Regions from separate parts of the Guptibacillus hwajinpoensis genome, predicted to be linked through region 1. Evidence: riboswitches for the same ligand, from Rfam matches in the RefSeq annotation. Region 1 holds a riboswitch; each other region holds the start of a gene.
The links. Region 1 has a riboswitch for S-adenosylmethionine ahead of ABFG93_RS18965 (YezD family protein). Riboswitches for the same ligand answer to the same signal wherever they lie in the genome.
Positions count from the first base shown of each region.

Region 2: it holds a riboswitch for S-adenosylmethionine, as region 1 does, so the genes downstream of both, ABFG93_RS14320 (MetQ/NlpA family ABC transporter substrate-binding protein) here and ABFG93_RS18965 (YezD family protein) in region 1, are expected to answer to the same signal.
Region 3: it holds a riboswitch for S-adenosylmethionine, as region 1 does, so the genes downstream of both, metX (homoserine O-acetyltransferase MetX) here and ABFG93_RS18965 (YezD family protein) in region 1, are expected to answer to the same signal.

Region 1 covers NZ_CP156674.1:3,676,380-3,683,453, reverse strand. The annotation lists gene sat (sulfate adenylyltransferase) at 1-1,075, opposite strand, end outside; gene ABFG93_RS18975 (inorganic phosphate transporter) at 1,104-2,168, opposite strand; gene ABFG93_RS18970 (phosphoadenylyl-sulfate reductase) at 2,174-2,896, opposite strand; gene ABFG93_RS18965 (YezD family protein) at 2,981-3,127, opposite strand; SAM riboswitch class I at 3,225-3,329, opposite strand; gene ABFG93_RS18960 (NfeD family protein) at 3,450-4,106, opposite strand; gene ABFG93_RS18955 (DUF1002 domain-containing protein) at 4,177-5,052, opposite strand; gene ABFG93_RS18950 (hypothetical protein) at 5,224-5,577, shown strand; gene ispG (flavodoxin-dependent (E)-4-hydroxy-3-methylbut-2-enyl-diphosphate synthase) at 5,719-6,837, shown strand; gene ABFG93_RS18940 (DUF4190 domain-containing protein) at 6,892-7,074, opposite strand, start outside.
Region 2 covers NZ_CP156674.1:2,747,816-2,754,889, forward strand. The annotation lists gene ABFG93_RS14295 (nucleotidyltransferase family protein) at 1-362, shown strand, start outside; gene ABFG93_RS14300 (BH0509 family protein) at 437-583, opposite strand; gene ABFG93_RS14305 (TolB family protein) at 922-1,452, shown strand; gene ABFG93_RS14310 (TolB family protein) at 1,418-1,972, shown strand; gene ABFG93_RS14315 (alpha/beta hydrolase family protein) at 2,022-2,939, shown strand; SAM riboswitch class I at 3,041-3,149, shown strand; gene ABFG93_RS14320 (MetQ/NlpA family ABC transporter substrate-binding protein) at 3,319-4,125, shown strand; gene ABFG93_RS14325 (methionine ABC transporter ATP-binding protein) at 4,147-5,181, shown strand; gene ABFG93_RS14330 (methionine ABC transporter permease) at 5,171-5,845, shown strand; gene ABFG93_RS14335 (iron-containing alcohol dehydrogenase family protein) at 5,908-6,999, shown strand; gene ABFG93_RS14340 (hypothetical protein) at 7,039-7,074, opposite strand, start outside.
Region 3 covers NZ_CP156674.1:3,001,533-3,008,606, reverse strand. The annotation lists gene ABFG93_RS15585 (O-acetylhomoserine aminocarboxypropyltransferase/cysteine synthase family protein) at 1-1,043, opposite strand, end outside; gene metX (homoserine O-acetyltransferase MetX) at 1,058-2,134, opposite strand; SAM riboswitch class I at 2,258-2,368, opposite strand; gene ABFG93_RS15575 (TlpA disulfide reductase family protein) at 2,556-2,975, shown strand; gene ABFG93_RS15570 (anti-sigma factor domain-containing protein) at 3,048-4,370, opposite strand; gene sigI (RNA polymerase sigma-I factor) at 4,392-5,147, opposite strand; gene ABFG93_RS15560 (thioredoxin family protein) at 5,491-5,799, opposite strand; gene ABFG93_RS15555 (toprim domain-containing protein) at 5,869-6,198, opposite strand; gene ABFG93_RS15550 (TraR/DksA C4-type zinc finger protein) at 6,317-6,841, opposite strand; gene ABFG93_RS15545 (peroxiredoxin family protein) at 6,981-7,074, shown strand, end outside.

The DNA.
Region 1 (7,074 bases):
GTGGCTGCTCACCATTTCTAAGGAGAGCACGAACCTTTGTACCTGAAAGAATAACGTGATGTTCTTTCCCATGTGGGCACGTTTTTGCCGAAGCCATGCTGCCACATTTCTCACAATAGAAACTGTGTTCAAAGAATAGCGGAGTAATTCCTAACTCTTCCTTCGTAAATCGATTAAAGATCTTCTGTGCATCGTAAGTTCCGTAGTAATCGCCTACACCAGCATGATCTCTTCCTACTATGAAGTGAGTGCAACCGAAATTCTTCCGAACAATCGCATGGAAGATCGCTTCTCTTGGTCCGGCATAGCGCATAGCGGCTGGAAATACCCCTAGATGAACACGATCAGCTGGATAGTATTTTTCAAGTAGTACTTCATAACTTTCCATTCGAATTTCTGCAGGGATATCATCTGATTTTGTTTCACCTACAAGCGGATTTAGAAAGAGCCCATCAACCGTTTCAAGAGCGGTTTTTTGAATATATTCATGTGCGCGGTGAACTGGATTTCGTGTTTGAAAACCTACTACCGTTTTCCACCCCTGTTTCTGAAAGTACTCCCTGGTTTCTGAAGGATCGAAATGGTATTTATTGAATTGACCTTTGTCACTTCTTCTAAGTAGCTCAATCGCCCCCCCAATATAAACATCGGGTCTTTCATAGACTTTTTTCACTCCCGGATGCGCCTCGTCTTCTGTCAAATAGACATGACGGGCTTCTACTTTCTTATCAGGTGAATAGATTGACTCAACTTGAATAGTTCCATAAACAAGACCATTATTCGTTAGCTTTACTTTTTCTCCGATTGTAAGATCATCGGCTACACCGCTATTCACCGGCAATGTGATTGGAATACTCCATGGCAATCCATTTTCGAGCTTAAGATCATGAACAACAGACTCATAATCATTTTCATTTAAAAAACCCTGTAGTGGACTATAAGCACCAGTCCCAATCAGCTCGAGGTCACTTAATGCTGTCTTATCGAGCTCTATTTCATTTCTAATTCCGGCTACTTCTGCATCTGGTTTATAAAGGTTAATCAAATTACCACCATGTGGATTAATTGTTGTCATATAAATCCCTCCAATTGTTTAGTAAACGTTACATGCTTCCTTCATCCTGAACCGCTTGTTTCTGCGTTCGAATCGTTTTTATTAGACTGCCCGACCCAATCGTTGCAAGAATAACACTGCCAATTGCAATTAATGTGTATAAGTCACTTTCTAGAAATAATTTAATCATGCTATACGAAATCACTAATGAAAAAACTGGTGAAACTACCCAGACTTTCAACATTCGTGTAATGACATCTTTTTGCCAGAGTTGAAACCCATCTTTTGCAGTTCCGATTCCAATAATAGATGAAGTTGTAATCTGTGTGAGCGGAACTGGAATACCAAAGAGCGATGCACCGATTACAAGACCAGCACTTGTACTCGACACGGCAAAACCCTCCCCAAGTGAGAAGCTGGTTATCCGATAACCATTTGTTTCAATAACCCTGCTGCCGAAAACAAGCGCTCCAAGCGCAACAAACGCTCCGCCTAACAATGCTCCAGTTGATAGTGAGAGTAGCCCCGCTCCTACAAGAGGTCCTACTGCGTTTGCAACGTTGTTCATTCCTGCAGAGAAAGCCTCCAGAAATCCTGCTACAATAAGTAGTACCCCCAATACACGTTGCCAGCCTGGAGTCACTTTTCTCCGCCTTTTAAGAATTAATACGAGCTTTCCAGCGAGGAGCGCCATTACAAAGGCGACAACCGGTATTACCAGCCAGAGTAGCATAATAACAATGATGTTTGAGAAATAAAGTGCGCGATAGGCAATCCCAACACCGACAACTGCACCTACTGTGACTTCACTTGTAGATAACGGAATGCCCATCATATTCGCTAAAAACAGCGCTGTTGTCGCCGCTATAAAGATAATAAGGATTACTTTAACACTTAGAATCGAAGAAGGAATAATCCCGCTCCCTATCGTTTTAATAACGTCTCCTCCACCAAAGGCTGCCCCTGCAAGAATTCCTATCGCACATATAGATAAGGCTGTCGTTCTCCGTTTAATAGCACCTGCTCCATAAGCTACCCCCATGGAAGCAGCCGCCCCGCTTGCCCCGATATTCATGGCAAAAAACATAGCAACGATAATAACAAGAATGCTCATGAGCGTCACCTATTTGAAGCAGAATCAAGGTGCAATCCACATTCCGTTTTCTCCTGATTTGCCCATCGTCCCGACCTGGAGTCACTTCCTTCTAGCACTTTAGCTGTACAAACCTCACATCCAATGCTCGGGTACCCTTGATCATGTAATTGGTTATAAGGTAAATCATTCTCATACACGTAACGCCAGATCTCTTTCCAGGTCCAATGAATAAGTGGACAAACTTTAATAGCTTCAAATTTAGAATCTTTATTCAAGAATTCAGTCGATTGTCTCAAGGGAGATTGCTCTCTTCTAAGGCCTGAAATCCAGGCGCTAACTCCCTGTAATTCTTCATTCAAAGGAATAATTTTTCTAAGATTACAGCACTGAGAAGGATTACGCTCCCACAGTGCCTCACCATATGTCTTTGCTTGTTCATCAACTGATTGCTCTGGTTTCTTTAATTTGATCCGTAGATTTGGGTATCTTGCTTTCACCTGCTCAATGAGTTCATATGTCTCATCGAAATGTAGACCCGTATCAAGGAAGACGATTTCAGCCTTCTCATTTACTTGTGAAATTAAATCAATCAATACAACGCCTTCCACCCCAAAACTACAGGCATAGACAATATCGTCTTGATACGTAGCATAAGCCCAATCAAGGACCTCAAGTGCTCCTTTAGTTTTTGAGTTACTGTCAAAAAAAGGAATTTCCCCTGACCAATTTTCATATAACCATTCCATACCAAAACCTCCTTTTGAAACATATAAAAAGACGATTCTAACGAGTATCGTTAGAACCGCCTCTAGTTTTTCTAGTCAGCGCTTTTAGTAAATCCGTTCCTTCTCCTGTCTCTCAAGCTGTATGACTTTTCCATCCTGTACAACCAGAGTAATGGATCCATACTTAAGTGTACTGAGCATCTTCTCAATTCGCTCGGCAACATCTTTAAAATTCTGTTTCTCATTTTTCATTTAGAAACCCCCCTTAATTACATTTGATGAGTAGGAGAGGCTTAATAACTAAAAAAGCCTTCCCAAATTGGAAAGACAGATCAGGTTACCTTGATTCACCTTATCTTCCAAAATGGACTCCATTTTGCTGGAAGTAGCACCTTGCCTGGTGGCAGGTTGCTGGACGTCATCGGGCCAGTCCCTCGGTCTCTCTTGATAAGTTATTTTCTAAATCTTAACTATTATCTAACAATATGTCAACCCTAGTTTAGAGATCGGGATAAACGGATTAGAAAAAGTTAATAATTTAAGCCTCGGATCCATGACCCGAGGCCTATATCCATTAGACTGGATGTCTTTTACTTTTCTCTTTTTGTTCTTCGATTACAATGCGTGTTCCATCAACAGATGTAATTACAACCTGGACATTTGAATCGATCCAGCTTCCTGCTGAGATAGCACTATATTTATTCTCATTCAATTGAATTGTACCGCTCGGTCTGAATGGAGTAATCGTCGTAGCGGTTTTACCAATTAATTCTTTGTACCCCTCATTCATAGAATTATACCCCATATCACTGCTCAATCGGTCCTTCAACGTCATTTTAGTCCACATTGAACGCGCTGGAAAAACACGTAGAAATAGAAAAGAAGCAGCCGTACCCATCAAAAAGCCACTCGAAACAAGCAGACCGTATAGAAAAGATGGAGAGGGAATCGCGACAGCCGTGACCATCATTAATAAACCGATTAACCCAAAAGTTCCATCATTCAATAGCTTTCCATCGAGAATGACTAAAGCGAGACCAACCGCAAAAACAAGCCCCATCCATAGCATGGAAGGTAATGACGTGAGATGGAAACTAAAGTAGAACGTTAACATGAGAATCCCAATGACACCAAAAATCCCTTTTACACGAACAAGCAATTCACCAAACAAAAAAAGTACGCTAAGCAGTACGACTAGAAAACCTATAGCTGGCAACGATAGAATTTCCATCTTCGCTCCCTCCTTTTTCCTTCTCTCCTTATACGATTACAAGCAGGAAAAGTTTCAGTTCAATGTCACTTTACGATTTAAATACCCCTTTTATACCATCAATAAGCGCGATAAAGAAATCAATAATTTTTTGAATAAATGATTGTGTTTCTTCTTTATTCAAGAATTCATCAAGGTTTTCCCTTGCGTTCTCTAACTGACCTTTCATTTGATCCCAATCGATGTCAAGATTCTTCATTCGATTAAATAATGCCACTAGTCCATCAAGCTCCTCCCCGGTTAATTCAATGCCAGAGTCACTTGCAATTTGTTTGATTCGTTCCCTAAGATCTTCTTCCGTTTCAGGGGGATTAGTGGCGATATCATCTTTAATCTTTGTCATTAATTCTGTTGCTTTATCAGCACCGATACTATCACTTAATTTCGCAGTTGTTACAAGCTCCTCATTTGCTACCTGCTTTTGTTCTTCAGGAATCACTTCATCCGAGCTTAGCTCATACGCTTTAATCAATCCTGTAAGGGCAGCTGTTCCTGAAACTTCAGTAGGAGCCGTTACATAGATATCTGCATCCTTCACACCTGCTGTAATCAAAGCATTGGCATACATATCATCAGTTACCCAATTAATGTTATTTGTTTCTACGCTTAAACCAGCATCTTTCTTTGCAATTGTAATAGAAGAAGACGATAAAGCGCGTGTTCCGATTAATGCTTTACTTATATAATCTCCAAGATATTGATGTTCTTCTTCATTGGTTACAGGTACTGTCATTACATCTTTTGGAGCTTCCATTTCCTCTAACAGTTTTTGCTTCTGATCTTCTGTCAAATCCTCACCTAGAGTGACGATGACATCACCTACAGCAGCATCTGCATATGCAACAATTGGCAGGATAGACACCACCAACAACATAGACAAGAAAAACGGCATAACTTTTTTAAACATAGTTTGATCTCCTTTTTTCTCTTTAAGTCGTCCTGATAGAGAAACTTTCGTTGCCTCTCCATCTCTTTGCTATTTTACTCGACACGCACTGGAAAGAAAAGATAATTTCACAGGAGGCACAGGAGGTTTGTGTCATATTCTAGATGGACAAGCATACAGTAGAATTAAAATATGATTCAAGGAAGAGCGGTGAATGATATGCGCAAGCTACTAACTGTAGCACTTTTTCTGCTTGTCCTTCATACGACTTACTACGATTTAACGACCGGTACTCTTGCCACTTATGACGTTTCTAACGATATCGAGGCACCACCTGAAGAAAATGCTAAGACACCTTATGTGATACATAATACTAAGGCCGGGGATACAGTACTCTCATTAGTCGAAAAAGAAAATGGAACGATCCCTGTCTCAATAGATACAATCGTGCATGATTTCGAAACATTAAACAAAATCCCACCTACTCAAATTCAAATTGGGCAACAATATAAAATCCCTACCTATACCGATACGTCCTCACAGTGATTATTTCTTGTCAATAGCCTTCCAATGTTGCTACAATGGGATAGTATTAAAGAAGAGTTCAATTCCCTCGTTCGGGAACATATACAAAGCGATCTAAATCATGAGGCATGCAATCCTACATGTAAAAGGAGCGATTTTCGCATGAATGAAATTACTCACCGTAGTAAAACGAGACCGGTTAAAGTAGGTCCATTAACAATAGGCGGTAACAACGAAGTTATTATTCAAAGTATGACAACAACAAAGACACACGATGTGGAAGCTACTGTAGCTGAAATTAATCGTCTGGAAGAAGCAGGATGTCAGATCGTACGCGTAGCATGTCCAGATGATCGAGCAGCAGATGCTATTCCAGAAATTAAGAAACGGATTAACATTCCACTCGTTGTTGATATTCACTTCAATTATAAGCTAGCTTTAAAAGCAATTGAAGGCGGCGCTGATAAAATCAGAATTAACCCTGGTAACATTGGCCGTCGCGAGAAAGTTGAAGCTGTTGTAAAAGCTGCTAAGGAAAAAGGCATCCCGATTCGAATTGGTGTAAATGCCGGTTCACTTGAAAGAAAAATCCTTGAAAAGTACGGTTATCCAACTGCTGAAGGGATGCTCGAGAGTGCACTGCACCACATCAAGATTCTTGAAGACCTTGATTTCTACGATATTATCGTATCAATGAAGGCTTCCGATGTTAACCTCGCTACAGAAGCATATGAACTTGCGGCGCGTTCTTTCGACTACCCGCTTCACCTTGGTATTACTGAATCAGGTACTCTTTTTGCTGGTACTGTTAAGAGTGCCGCAGGTCTTGGAGTAATTCTCTCTAAAGGGATCGGGAATACTGCACGTATATCACTTAGTGCTGATCCAGTTGAAGAAGTTAAGGTTGCACGAGAGCTTCTTAAATCATTCGGTCTTGCAGCAAATGCAGCGACATTAATTTCCTGTCCAACATGTGGACGAATTGAAATTGATCTTATTTCAATCGCTAATGAAGTGGAAGAATACATTTCTACCATTAAAGCCCCAATTAAGGTTGCTGTTCTAGGCTGTGCAGTAAACGGACCTGGTGAAGCACGGGAAGCAGATATAGGGATTGCTGGTGCACGTGGAGAAGGACTATTGTTCCGCCATGGCGAAATTATTCGGAAGGTTCCGGAAGAAACTATGGTAGAAGAGCTGAAAAAAGAAGTCGATAAAATTGCTGAAGAGCATTATAAAAAGATGGAAGAAGAAAAGGCAAATGCAGAAGCAAATGCCTGATCTAGTTGAAAAGCCTGACATCCAGTGGATGTCAGGCTTTTTCACACTCTTCAGCTAAAAGAACGGGGCGAAGAATAAGCTGATGATCATTGAAGCGGCACCGACACCGATCGCCCATGAGCCGAGCGTGGTCAATCCCTTTCTCCTCGCAACAAATCCTACGATAATTCCCGCTGCTCCAAAAATAACGGGAAGAATAAACAATGATAGTACCGATAGAGCCAGAGCAACCACACC
Region 2 (7,074 bases), 930 kb from region 1:
TACATGCGTGGCGACATAATTTGGATTCAATTAAGAGCTATGTTGATCTTATGCAATTGCTATTTGTAAGTGACGAGAGTATTGATTTTACTCGTTTGAAGCAAGATGCAAAGGGTCACCAGACCTGGACTAGAGTCGTTCGTACACTCTCAATCTTATATCAGGATTTTCCTTTCATGAGAAAAATAAGGTGTTTTCCGTATGAACGACAAAACCGTTATTTTATTTCAAGGAATACAAACGGTGTTTTAAAGTATTTAAATTTTGTTGATTATCATCTGCTAAGCTATGATAATTCTAAACATAGGGTTATTGGCTTATATACTGGAGTGAAGGAGCTAATTCCAGCTAATAAGAAATGAAGCTTACTTAAACAAAGAGCGCCGGATGCAAGATCAAAGTTTGATCTTGCATCCGGCGCTCTTTTCTATTTATCTTACATCAAGTCCGCTGGTGAGTCATCAAAGTAGAGCCAGTGAAAATATTCTACTTCCGCATCAGACATTCTTAGAACTTCTTCCCTGTTCATTGTTGTTCTGTCGCACAAAAGATCAATAAATTGGTTTCGTGCTTGCTGGCTCATTGTAAATCCTCCCTGTATTTTAAGCGGTAGTTTTCCGATTCGGTAACCGCTTTCAATTTGTTAATTTTATTATACATCTCACAATGAGATGATTCAAATACCATTTTGAGATGTATCGTATATAACTGATGTGATTTTGTTATGAAAGTGAGCGGAGGTTCAGCGGAAAAATCAAAAAACAGGAACTGGTGTTCGCTTTCTGGAGGTGTGATTGATTAAAAGAATGAGATACAGGAATAATCAGCTTGTACTATTTAGGGACAGGTTAACTCTTTTTATATATGCAGGAGTTTAAGTTATGCAATGGAACTAAAAAGAGTAGGAAGGAAGTGTGAAGGATGGAAGCTGAAATGGAACAGGAAAAGGCAATTATGAACGAGAGCTCTCTTTATGATCTAACATTTCTCGGAGATCCCCAATTTTCACCTGATGGGATTTATATTGTGTATGTGAAAAAAGTGATCACAGATAAAAAGGAGTATGCTTCAAATCTAGTCATTATGAACCGAAACACGGAGATTAAGCATGATTGGACAGCTGCTTCTGGCAAGCATAGAGATCATTCCCCACGCTGGTCACCAGATGGGAAAACGATCGCATTTGTTTCAGATCGCTCAGGAGAAAATCAGGTCTGGTTGATTTCGACTGATGGTGGAGAAGCAAGGCAGTTGACAGAACTCGTTCGTGGAGTGTCTGGTAAGCCAATTTGGAAGCCCGATGGCACGTCGCTCCTGGTGTTGAGTAGTGATGGAGATGGCGAAGATGAGAAAACCGAAGGGCGTAAACCTTTAGTAGTGAACGATCTGCAGTACAAGGCGGATGGGAAAGGTTTTCTTGATGGCACCCATGTGCAGATTTGTGCTCGTTGACTTTACGTCCAGAACCGGTAAGGTTAAATGGCTCACAGATGCTCCTTATGATCATTCTAATCTAAGCTGGTCACCTGATGGCAAAAGGGTTGCGTATGAGAGAAGTCGCTATGAAGAGCCGGGTTCCTATATGCGATCTGATTTACTTGTTCATCGATTGGAGGAAGGAGGTGAGCCAGAGCAATTGAACACAAAAGGAGGAAGCTTTACGGCTCCAAACTGGTCACCAGATGGAAGTTCTCTTTCCTTTATTGGTCATGATTTTCAGCATGAAGGTGCAACCTTAAATAAAGTCTGGACAGTTGATTTATCTTCAGGAGCTTTTAGGTGCCTTACTGAGGCATATGACCTTGAATGTACAGATGTATTAATTTCAGACATGCACTGGGGAGGTGCGTCACCTGGTGCGATGTGGAATTCGGATGGGACAGGCCTTTACTTCCAAGCAAGTGAACGCGGCAATAACGGCATTTACTTTATAGGAGTAGATCGCACCATTCGACAAATAGCGGGGGGGTGACAGGCACCACTACGCGTTTCACTACCTGGCAGCCACGGACGAAGCGGCTGTGGTGATTAGTGACCCGATGAATGTAGGAGACATTTATACGTTTACCTTTGGTGGAGATCAAGTGAAAGAATGCCGTTTATCAGAGAGTAATCGTAAACTTTTTCAAAGTCAGTCACTCTCAACACCAGAATCGTTTACATACACTGGAAAGGATGGGTGGGAGATTCAGGGATGGCTTATGAAGCCGATCGGATTTGAGGAAGAGAAAAGCTATCCTATGATTCTCGAAATTCATGGCGGACCTCACATGATGTATGGGAATTCATTCGTGCATGAATTTCAGCTTCTTGCAGCGAAGGGATTTGCTATTTTGTATACGAATCCTAGAGGTAGTCATGGGTATGGACAGGACTTCGTAAACGGGTGCCGTGGTGACTATGGTGGTGGAGATTATGAGGATCTAATGGCAGGTGTGGAGGCTGTTCTTAGTGAAAAGAGCTTTCTTGATAAAGAGAGGGTTTTTGTGACAGGAGGTAGTTACGGCGGGTTTATGACAAACTGGATTGTTGGGAAAACCGATCGTTTCAAAGCCGCTGTGACGCAACGTTCTATTTCCAACTGGCAGAGCTTCTATGGCGTAAGTGACATCGGCTACTTTTTCACGAAGTGGGAGGTAGGAAGTGATCTTGATGAAGATCCAGAAAAACTCTGGGAACATTCGCCATTGAAGTATGTTGACCGGATTCAAACACCGCTTCTTATTCTTCATAGTGAGAAAGATTACCGCTGCCCAATTGAACAGAGCGAGCAATTATACATCGCCCTAAAGCACCGTGGGAAGAAGACGACGTTTGTGAGGTTTCCTGATTCAGATCATAACCTTTCTCGAAGTGGTCATCCCGAATTGAGAGTGGAAAGATTAAAGCATCTTGCAGGATGGTTTGAAGATAACTTAGCTAGTGTTAAAGAAGAATGATGACATTCTTCGACAAATAGCGGGTGGTGACAGGCACTCGGTACTTGACGCGCTACACAAAAGGTACTATACTATTTTAAATAGTTAAATAATATTGAAAACTCTTATCAAGAGTGGCAGAGGGACTGGCCCTATGACGCCCGGCAACCATCTCAGTTCGTGAGAAAGGTGCTAATTCCAGCAAACGAGTGATCGTTTGAAAGATGAGAGGGAGTTCAAGCATGAATGATTATTCTAAATCACTCAACTCTCTCTGTACGTTACAGGGGGAGTTTTTTATTTGAGAGGGGGACTTGTTTAAAGCCGAGGTTCTTTTACGCTTTGGGATTTTAGTGCTAGAACGCTTTAAATAGTTATATAAAAGAGAGGGGAATGGAGAATGAAGAAATCATTTTATTTACTGGGTGCACTTATTTTAGTTATTTTAGCTGGCTGTTCGGGGGGCGAGGCTTCGGGTGATGCGGAGGAAGGTCCTCTAAAGGTTGGTGTAACAGCAGGTCCACATGAAGATGTGATGAACAAAGTGAAGGAAGTTGCGGCGGAAGATGGTTTTGAGATTGAAGTGATCGCGTTTAATGACTATGTAATGCCGAACACAGCACTTGATGAAGGGGAAATTGACGCGAATGTTTTTCAACATGAGCCTTATCTAAATGACTTTGTGAAAGAACGTGGTCTGGAACTTTCAAAAGTGGCAACAACGATTAATTTCCCAATGGGCATTTATTCCGATAAATACGACAGTCTGGATGAGTTGCAGGATGGAGATAAAGTTGGTTTGCCGAACCATTCTACTGGAGAACCGAGAGCACTAATGCTATTTGAGGAAGCCGGCATTATTGAACTCAAAGACGGAGTTGGAGTCAAGGCTACTATTAAAGACATTGAAAAAAACCCTCATAATCTGGAGTTTGTCCCACTTGAAGCTTCACAGATTCCGAGACAGCTAGGTGAGCTAGCTATTGCAGCTATTAATACGAATTTTGCGATGGAAAGTGGACGAGTACCTACTGAGGACTCCCTTGTGATGGAGCCAGAGGATTCACCGTGGGTCAATGTTATTGCAACGCAAACGGAAAATAAGGATAGCGAGCGAATTCAGAAGCTTGTGGAATATTATCAATCTGATGAAGTGAAGCAGTTTATCGAGGATGAATTTAACGGTTCTGTCGTAGCATCCTGGTAATCAGTGGAGGGAGCGAACAAGATGATTCGATTAGAAAACATTACGAAGACATATAAGAGTGGTCATACTGTTACGAAAGCAGTGGATGATGTTTCGTTAACAGTCAAGAAAGGCAGCATTTATGGCGTCATTGGCTATAGTGGAGCGGGGAAAAGTACTCTTGTGCGCATGGTGAATCTTCTCGAACGCCCCACTGAGGGCCGAGTGTTTATTAATGATGTAGAACTCACTTCATTATCAACAGGAAAGCTTCAGAAAACGCGGCAGCGGATAGGGATGATTTTTCAATCTTTTAATCTATTAAAAACAGGGACGGTCTATCAAAATATCGCCGTCCCCCTTAAACTGACGGGCGTTCCAAAAAAAGAAATTGAGTCAAGGGTAACGAAATACCTGGAGATTGTTGGGCTATCGGATAAGCGTGATGCTTATCCTGCCCAGCTCTCCGGTGGTCAGAAACAGAGAGTAGCCATTGCGCGAGCTCTAGCACATGAGCCTGAAGTGCTTCTTTGTGATGAAGCAACGAGTGCACTTGACCCTGATACAACAGAATCGATCCTCTCCTTATTAGAGCAGATCAACAGCGACTTCGGGATTACAATTCTGCTCATTACACATGAGATGCATGTTGTGCAAAAGATTTGCCATGAAGTAGCCGTGATGGAAAACGGCCAGGTTATTGAACAGGGGCGTGTGATTGATATTTTCAGCAAGCCTGCAACAGGGACCGCAAAACGTTTCGTTCAGTCGTTATTTCAGGACGAGCTCCCAGAATCATTAGTTGAAAATTTAAAAGAACGCGGCCAGATTGTAACGCTCTCCTTTGTCGGTCAGAGTTCCGGAAATCCGGCACTGGCTCTAGTTAGTAAGAAATTTGACGTGTATCCTTCGATTCTCGCCGGGAACATTACTCAACTGAAAGATCAACCGTTTGGAAGACTCGTCGTTCATCTCGATGGTGAAGCTTCCGAAACGGCGAGGGCTGTAGCATTTTTAGAAGATAAAGGTGTTGTCGTTGAAGGCTATGTTCCGGAGGTGAAAACACATGTCAGCTAAAATTTCAGAATTCATTGATCTATGGGGTGTCGACATCTGGAAAGCGATTATTGAAACGTTTCAGATGGTAGGTATTTCGTTACTAATCTCGGTTCTGATCGGCCTTCCGTTAGGGGTACTGCTGGTGCTAACGAGACCGGAAAAAGCGCTTGAAAACAAATTACTTTTTCGCCTACTGAACGCGGTCATCAATGTGATTCGATCGATTCCATTTATTATTCTACTATTCTTCATTCTACCTTTTACAAAGATGATTGCAGGTACGACAATCGGTGTAAAAGGAGTGATTGTGCCGCTTGTTGTGTTTACTGCTCCTTACATTGCCCGTCTCATGGAGTCAGCGCTTCTAGAAGTTGATCGTGGGGTTGTTGAAGCGTATGAAGCGATGGGTGTGAAGACGCGGCATATCATCTGGCATGTGCTTGTCAGGGAATCACGTTCCTCGATTGTACTTGGACTTACGATTGCAACGATTGGATTAATCGGTGCAACGGCGATGGCTGGTCTGGTCGGTGCAGGAGGACTGGGAGATCTCGCGTATCGATACGGACATTTGCGATATGAAGTGGATGTTATGTATGTCACTGTCTTTCTTTTAATTGTGCTTGTTCAGGGGCTTCAATCGTTTGGTAATGTCCTGTCAGCACGTTTGAAGAAGGATTAAACCGATGGTCTTAAAACAAACTGAATGGAAATTGAGTTTAGTAACTGTAGGGAGATGAACAGATGGAACCAATTCAAGTAAGGGGCACACCGGGACATTATCGGTGCTACCCCGGTGTATTAACGGATCTGCCACGTTTTCTTAATGAAGGGCGATTTCAAAAGGTTTTTATTATAACTGGATATCGTTCGTGGGAAGCAGCTAAGGAGTACTTTCCTGATTTATCAGAGTTTCAGCATGCTTATTCTACATACACTGGAGAATGCTCAGATACCGAAATTGCAAGGCAGGCTGAATTAGCAAGGATTCATAGTGCGGATCTTGTGATCGGTGTCGGCGGTGGGAAAGTTCTTGATGTAGCTAAAGCGGTTGCGAATGAACTGGGTATTGACACCGCGCTCATTCCCACACTTGCTTCTACCTGTGCAGCTACTACGCCGTTAAGCGTGAAATATACCGATGATGGCAAGTTCAATACGTACACGATTTTCCCAAGAAGCACATATCTTGTTCTCGTTGAGCCGAACATTCTTCTGAACTCTCCTGGTGCATATTTGAAAGCAGGAATAGGAGATACGCTAGCAAAATGGTATGAAGCAAGAGCGTTAATTGACAAGCTCCCTTCTACTTCGATCCCGGTTCGCCTCGCGTATGAAGCGGCAAAAAACTGTCGCGATACGCTGATTCGGGATGGTGAAAAGGCGGTAGAGGACCATCAGAAAGGTTACCTAAGTGAAGCGTTCATTCGGGTTATTGAAACGAACCTTCTTACGGGGGGAATGGTTGGCGGCCTTGGTGATCGATATGGTCGAATTGCAGGCGCACACTCGATTCATAATGGCCTCACAAACGTGAGCGAAGCGCATTCTTTCCTTCATGGTGAAAAAGTAGCGTACGGCATTCTCGTACAGCTTGTCCTTGAAGGGGAGTGGGAAGAGATTAGGGGGTTATTTACATTCTACAAGCAGGTAGGACTGCCTTTCTCTCTTGAAACAATTGGAATTGAATCAGAGCGAATTGAAGCGGTAGGAGAAGTGATCGCTGAACACGCAACAAAAGAAGGAGAATCGATCCACTTTCCTGAACCAGTCACAAAGAAAGACGTGTTAGAAGCTATTCTGGGACTTGAAGCATTAAGTGTGACATTAAGTTGAATAAAAAATGCCCCTGGCGATCATTGAAGATGCCAGGGGTTAAATGTGATATGTGTGATTCGCTAGATGATCGAT
Region 3 (7,074 bases), 670 kb from region 1:
TTAATTCCGAAGACAACAACAGCTCCAGCTCCCTTTGGTAGATACTTCTTTACAAGCTGATTAGAAGGATGGTTCTCTTCTTCAGGATAGCTAACCCACTCCACTTCTGGATGGTCTTTTAAGAAAGAGACAATTTTACGCGTATTGGCCACATGTTCCTTCATTCGAACGTGGAGGGTTTCAACACCTAGAGCGATTTGGAAGGCATTAAATGGACTGAGTGCAGCACCCGTGTCTCGTAACAGTTGAACGCGTGCCTTTACAATATAGGCAGCTTCAGGAAGCGCCTCAGCAAACACGATACCATGATAGGTGTGGTCAGGTTCAGTGAACCCTGGAAACTTTGGAGAATTCCAGTCGAACTTACCAGCATCTACGATTATTCCACCCATCGTTGAACCATTTCCGCCAAGCCATTTGGTCGCAGAATGAACTACGATATCTGCCCCGTGTTCAATAGGTCTGCAAAGGTATGGTGTCGCAAAGGTATTATCAATAATTAGTGGGATCCCTGCTTCATGAGCGATTTCAGCGACCTTCTCAATATCCAATACATGAAGCCCAGGATTCCCGATCGTTTCAGCGAAAATGGCTTTCGTGTTTGGTGTAATGGCCTCTCTAAAGGATTCAGGATTTTCGGGATCTACGAAATTGGTTTTAATACCGTATTTAGGTAGTGTTGATGCAAAGAGATTGTATGTTCCGCCATATAACGTGGAAGCTGATACAATTTCATCCCCACTATTTGCAATATTCAATATCGCGGTTGTAATGGCAGCCATACCACTCGCGAGACCTAATGCTCCCACACCACCTTCAAGCTGGGCGATCCGTTCTTCAAGCGTACCGACTGTCGGATTACCAATGCGTGAATAGATAAACCCTTCTTCTTTCAAAGCAAATAGGTCTGCCGCATGGTCCGTATTGTTAAATCGGTAAGCATTTGATTGATAAATCGGTAGGGCTCTTGCGCCTGTTGCAGGATCAGCCTGTAAACCTCCATGAATGCCAATCGTTTCTAAATTATAACGTTTCTCTGCCATTTCACATCACTCCTTTAAATTTTCAAAGTCTCTTTTAACTGTTGTTTAATTAACGGTCCCCATTTATCGAATTCAACGAGAAATCCATCATGACCAAATTTTGTATCAACAATATAGAAGTGCGCCATACTTTCCAAACTAAACATTTTTTCTAACTCATGAGGTGGATAAATCAAATCTCCTTTAAAACTAATAGCAAGCACGTTTGGCTGAATAAGCTTAGCTGCTTTTGCTATGCTGTCTCTTCCTCTGCTTATATCGTGCATATCCATTGCTTTCAGTAAGTATAAGTAGCTATTCGCATCAAAACGACCAACTAGTTTATTCCCCTGGTAGTGAAGATACGACTCCACATCATAAGTGGTTTCTGTATGGCTCTCACCAGGATTCCCCTTCACTTTCCTACCGAACTTCTTTTGAAACATGTCATCTGTTCGATAAGAAATCATACCAATCATCCTTGCTGTAGCGAGTCCGGCAGCTGGCGGCTTTTCAAGATTATAATAGCCCTCTTTCCATTCCGGATCTTTTGTGATCGCAAATCTTGAAATCGAATTATACGCGATCCCATAGGCACTCAGGGAAGGTGTCACCGCGAGCGGTACAAGATGGTCCATACACTCCGGATAAAGAATGCCCCACTCCAGGACCTGCATGCCTCCGAGTGACCCACCAATTACAGCGTGCAAATGGTGAATACCTAATTGCTCTAGCGCTTGTTTCTGTGAATGAACCATATCCCTTACTGATATGAAAGGAAAGTCGGCCTGATAAGCTAATCCTGTTGTCGGATTTATGGAGCAGGGCCCTGTCGAACCATTACATCCTCCCAGCACGTTAAATGTGACGATCTGAAATTCTGACGTATCTACGTACTTGCCTTTGCCAATTAATCCTTTCCACCAGCCTGGTTCATCTTCACCTATTGTAAATTGATTTCCTGTTAGTGCATGGCATACAAGAATGACTGGTGCATCAGAAGGACCAACTCGCTCGTAAGCGAGTTCAACGTGAGGAAGCTCCTCACCGGATTCAAGTACAAATGACCCTATGGAAACGTGTGAATCCTCGTATCTTGTCTCTCTGTCCAAACCCCTACCACTCCTTTCAACGGCAATTGTCATTCACGTTATCGGTTTCAGTTCTCTTCATCTTTCTTAAAACTAAAAAAAGCCCCTCTGAAAGACAGAGAGGCTTGATTAATTAATCAGCTCCGCTTATCTTTCAGGATTTCTCCTGCAGGATTTGGCACCTTTTCAAACCATGAATGGTTTGACGGTTGCCGGGCTTCATAGGGCCAGTCCCTCCGCCTCTCTAGATAAGTAAGAATATTTCGTTTTCATTTAATTGTGTTTATTTTAGCAATGTGACGTATCAGTGTCAAACTTTTTCCGAATTTTGATTTATTTGAGAGTGAATTTTTTATTAAAAACAGTCTACGATACGAACCATTTGATTAGAACTAGAAATTTGATAAGGTGTTTACATGACAATTATGAGAGGAGAATAGCCTTGAAAGCTCCATGTTTTGAATTAAAGGAAATAAGAAGCGGTGATCCGGTCCGATTATCAGACTATACCGGTAAACCAGTGATGCTCACCTTCTGGACTTCATGGTGTCCTGACTGCATGCAGGACTTACCGATGAAAGAACAGTTCTATCAACACGCTGATCCAGATACTATTGGTTTCTTAACCATCAATGTAACCGGACGAGAGCGTTCATCTGACGCTGGTCAAGACTTCGCTAGTAAAAATAGCCTTCCTTTCCCCGTACTAGCAGATAATGGCCGTGAAACGTATGAAGCATATGGATGCGCAGGTGTCCCAACCACAGTATTAATAGATAAAAACCACAACATAACTCACGTTTTTAATGACCAATCTTCTTTCATGGATATTGTGAAAGCATTACCTGCCATTATGGAATAGTTTTAAAACGCTAAAAAGCCAGGGGAACCCCCTCTGGCTTTCTAGTCATAAAATATAAAATAATAGCATGAATCATTTTTTCTCTTTGTTTTCTTCCTCAGACTGATCTGAGTTTCCTTGCTTTACTCGTTTCTCATTCTTCTTCATATCTTTTTCTAATTCTCTTTTTTCTTTCAATTGAGCTTTTTTAAGTTGTTTTTCTTCCTTTTCGGCTTTCTTTTCTTCCCTTTCAGCTTCTTTCTCTTCTTTCTGGGCTTCTTTTTCAGCGTCTTTCTTTACTTTACTTTCAGTTTTTTTTTCGTTTTCTTTCATTTCTTGTTGCGCTTTTATAACTTCAGTATCAGTATCTCTATCTTCCTTGACGACTGCTTTGTCTGTTCCATCATCGTCTTTCTTGACCGGTTTCGTTGTTTCCTTATTAGGTTCTTGCTGCTGGTTACTCGATTCTTGCTCCTGTTCTTTCGAAGGAACGCTTTCCTTTGTCACTTCATTCAGTTGCCTATTCGAATCATCTAAAATGAGTTCTTCCTCGAAATCTTTTTCAGCAGGTTCCGCCTCATCATTTAATTGAACAACAGAGTCTTCCAATTCCGTTGATTTCTGGGTATTTTCTGATGGATTCGATTCTACGGCAACCAAGCTTTCTGATTGAAGTTCGTCCATTTTCTTAACAGAGAGATTCTGCACCTCCGCTAACGTTAATGTAGCGCCACGGTCTAGAGCTGCTAAATAGGATAAATATTTACCAGGTGAAAGGCCATTTTCAATCGCTGCTTGTCGCATACTATAATCCTCATCAAGAATACTAGTAATCGCTACTGATTTGTTGGTCAACACTTTATTTTGTTCGATGTCATGAATTACTGCCTCAAGAGCACTCTTGATTTTCTTGTAACGTTCTTCTTGCTCTACATCTGTCGCCACAATTAAAAGCTGGCTGCCATCTGCAAGGTAGCCGCCACTCTCCAGTTTAGACACCAGCAGTCCTGCGAACTCACCAAGTGGCATGTTCGTGGTGTCCCGATCTAAATGTAACCCTTCACCGTCTGAATTCAAAGCTTGATACTGTACAATTTCGAGATCAGAATTCACTCCAACCTCGATACTTGGATTGATATCAAAACTTACATAAGCTGCAACTGCATCGTTTTGAGTGACAGGAATGACTCCCGTTACGATCACGACAAATAATAGAATTGCTGCCATTCCGGCCAGAGTTGGCATAGTAGGGGGGAAGTAACCTTTTCTTTTCTTAACTGGTTTTGGTGTGAGTTTAATTTCAGAGCCAATTGTCAATGTATGATTTCGTTTGAGATCGATTGTCGTAAATTCCCCATCAGGTGTTAAAACAACAGCCTTTCTCCCACGAATGTCCATAATAACCCCTTGTTTCATCCCCTGGCCCCCTTAATTCAACTACTGTATATATGATTTCAGAGCATTGAATCCACCAAGATGAATTAACGCTACTGCTATTATATACTTTCGATTACGTTCGATAGTTTTTCGACTGCATGTAACAAGCGCCAGTAAATCTTTTATTGGGAGCTGCTTTTTTTCTAACAAATAGCTTGATAGGGCGTGATCATCCGCAATTAATTTTGCAATCATTTTAGCATTTTCTCTAGCATCGATGTGTTTTGGACAGTTTTTACTAAGGACTTTGAATGTAATCGTGAATTTGTTGAGCAGTTGTTCGTACTCTTCAATCTCATACATACGAACTTCACGTTGTTTATCCATTTCATAAACATCAAGAGCAGCCTTTTGCTCGGCAAAACTATCTTCCAAACGACCTTCCTCATCTAATTCTTCAGGTTCAAGGTAAATGTATTTGTTTTGTCGTGCTTCTTTCCGAATATAGTCTATTACTCTTCTTCTAATGACCATATCAGCGAATGTAAGAAAACGACTTCCCTGTCCTCTACGAAACTGATCCATAGCTTCATTAAAGGCTGATAGGCCGATACTGAACTCGTCCATTGTATGATTGATATACCGATTACAAACTTTTGAAGTGATTTTTTTAATAAATGGCTGATAATCTTCTAAAAGCTGGTTTCTAAGTGATTTATCGCCGTTCTGAATGCTATCAATTTTATCTTCTAATGTAACACTCTCTTTATTTGTATTGAAGTTCCCCATTCTAGTGCTGATTGAAATGGTTGTCATGTTATACACCTCTCATCTTGCAAGTCAATTTATCATTGATTGCTTTTCGGGTTGAATTCTTGGATGTCTTAAAGTTAAAGTTCTTCTTAATATAGGTATAAAAATGAAATGCGCCACCATTCAATACGGAATGGTGACTCTATACTCAGTTATACCATTCAATCAGCATCAACGAAAATACAATTTTATGACAATGTTACTGTTTCTTTACTGCCTGTTATATTAATTTATCATTATTAATATTGCTAAATTTTCAGCGAATTATTTTTTCTTAAAATCCCTATGTAGAGAGGTTCTCAGAAAATAAAAGTAAGGTTTAATTGGTCAACATTCATCAAATTTTTTAATACTCTTCCAAAAATTGATCTACTCGTATTACCGATTCAAAGGCAAAAAGGGTCCTGCCTATCTTGCCATTCTTAAATACGGTTAGTGCTGGAACGCTTTGTATCTTATGCATTTCAGCCATCCATGGGAAATGATTCAAATCGCACGTGTATATGTTATGAATCGTTCCCCTCGCTTCAGCTACAATGCGCAACATTCGTTCAGCTATTTTGCAGTTCTGACAAAACGGGGTATAAAAGAATAGAATCGATTGATCCTCATGGATCACGTCTTTTATCTCTTGATCTGATGTGAGTTGCCTCATATAAATGCTCCTATTCAAGTAAAGCCTTGAGGAAGATAGAAAGCTTCCCCAAGGCAATATAGCTAACTGCTAGACGGTCAAAACTTTGAATTTCGCAGCTCTTAATATGCGCGTTAAATAATTGAGCGGAGTTTCTGCCACTTCGCGATGTAACATTGTAATGTACAGGTGTTCTGCATGTGGAATTTCCTGCGTCAGCTGCCTCCTGAGCTTCTCACCAGCGTTATCTGCATCAACGAGCACATAAACATCCTTTTCTTCCAGCTCTTCACTCAATTCTTCGAGCCTTTCAAAACTGATCGTACCGTAAGTGCAAATAATACTAACAGGTTCATCTAACACTCTCATAATTTGCTCTTTATCTGTCTTTCCTTCTACAATAATAACTTTATCGTTCATGGCACAACGCTCCATTTCAAGCTGTCGTATCAACGCTTTTATTATAGCATATGGATGTGGAGGCAATTCGTTTCTGTGAATTTGGCTCTTTTAAATATCCTGAATTAAAGTAGCAGCGTTAGTCATCATTATCTTCAGAGTCTTCTTGAAGATAAGTCTCAGAGGTGGAATTGCCATGCTCCCTCTGAAGATCATCTGCTGTTCGAATTCGATCATCCACTCGATTGCCAGAGGTTTCGAAGCTTGCTTCATCATCCGGTCGACTGTTTTCTTTATTACTTTCCAGTTGATCCTGTGCCTCTTTCGTCCGTATTGCATATGGTATAGCTTCCAGACGCTCTTTATCAATTTCTTCTCCAGTATCAACACATACCCCATATGTTCCTTCTCGAATACGATCAAGGGCCATATTAATCAAACTTAATCGCTCCCTTGCAGCATCTTCTAATGTTATGTCCTTTTCACGTTGGTCTAATTCCGTCGCCATATCTGCAAAATGGTTATCATAGGATGTCAATTCGCCCGTTTCATCCGCCAAAGCTATATATTCATCATGCTTCGCTGCCCCACTATCTAGAAGATCTTTCTTTTGAGCAAGAAGCTGTTTTTTAAAGTGCTGTAATTCTTCCTTCGACAAAGCCATCTTTATTCCCTCCATTAGTCATTTTCTTTTCCATTCTCTATTTTCCCTTAACACTGTCTTCACTAAACCATGCAATTATGTTTTATTCTGGGAAAGTGGTGGAAATAATCAAATAAGAATACAGATTGGAGTGGTTAAAATGGCAAAGCTATCTCTTGGACATAACGTACCATCCTTTTCTCTTATTGATACGGAAGGTGAACTTTTTCAACTCGAACAACATATGAAAAATG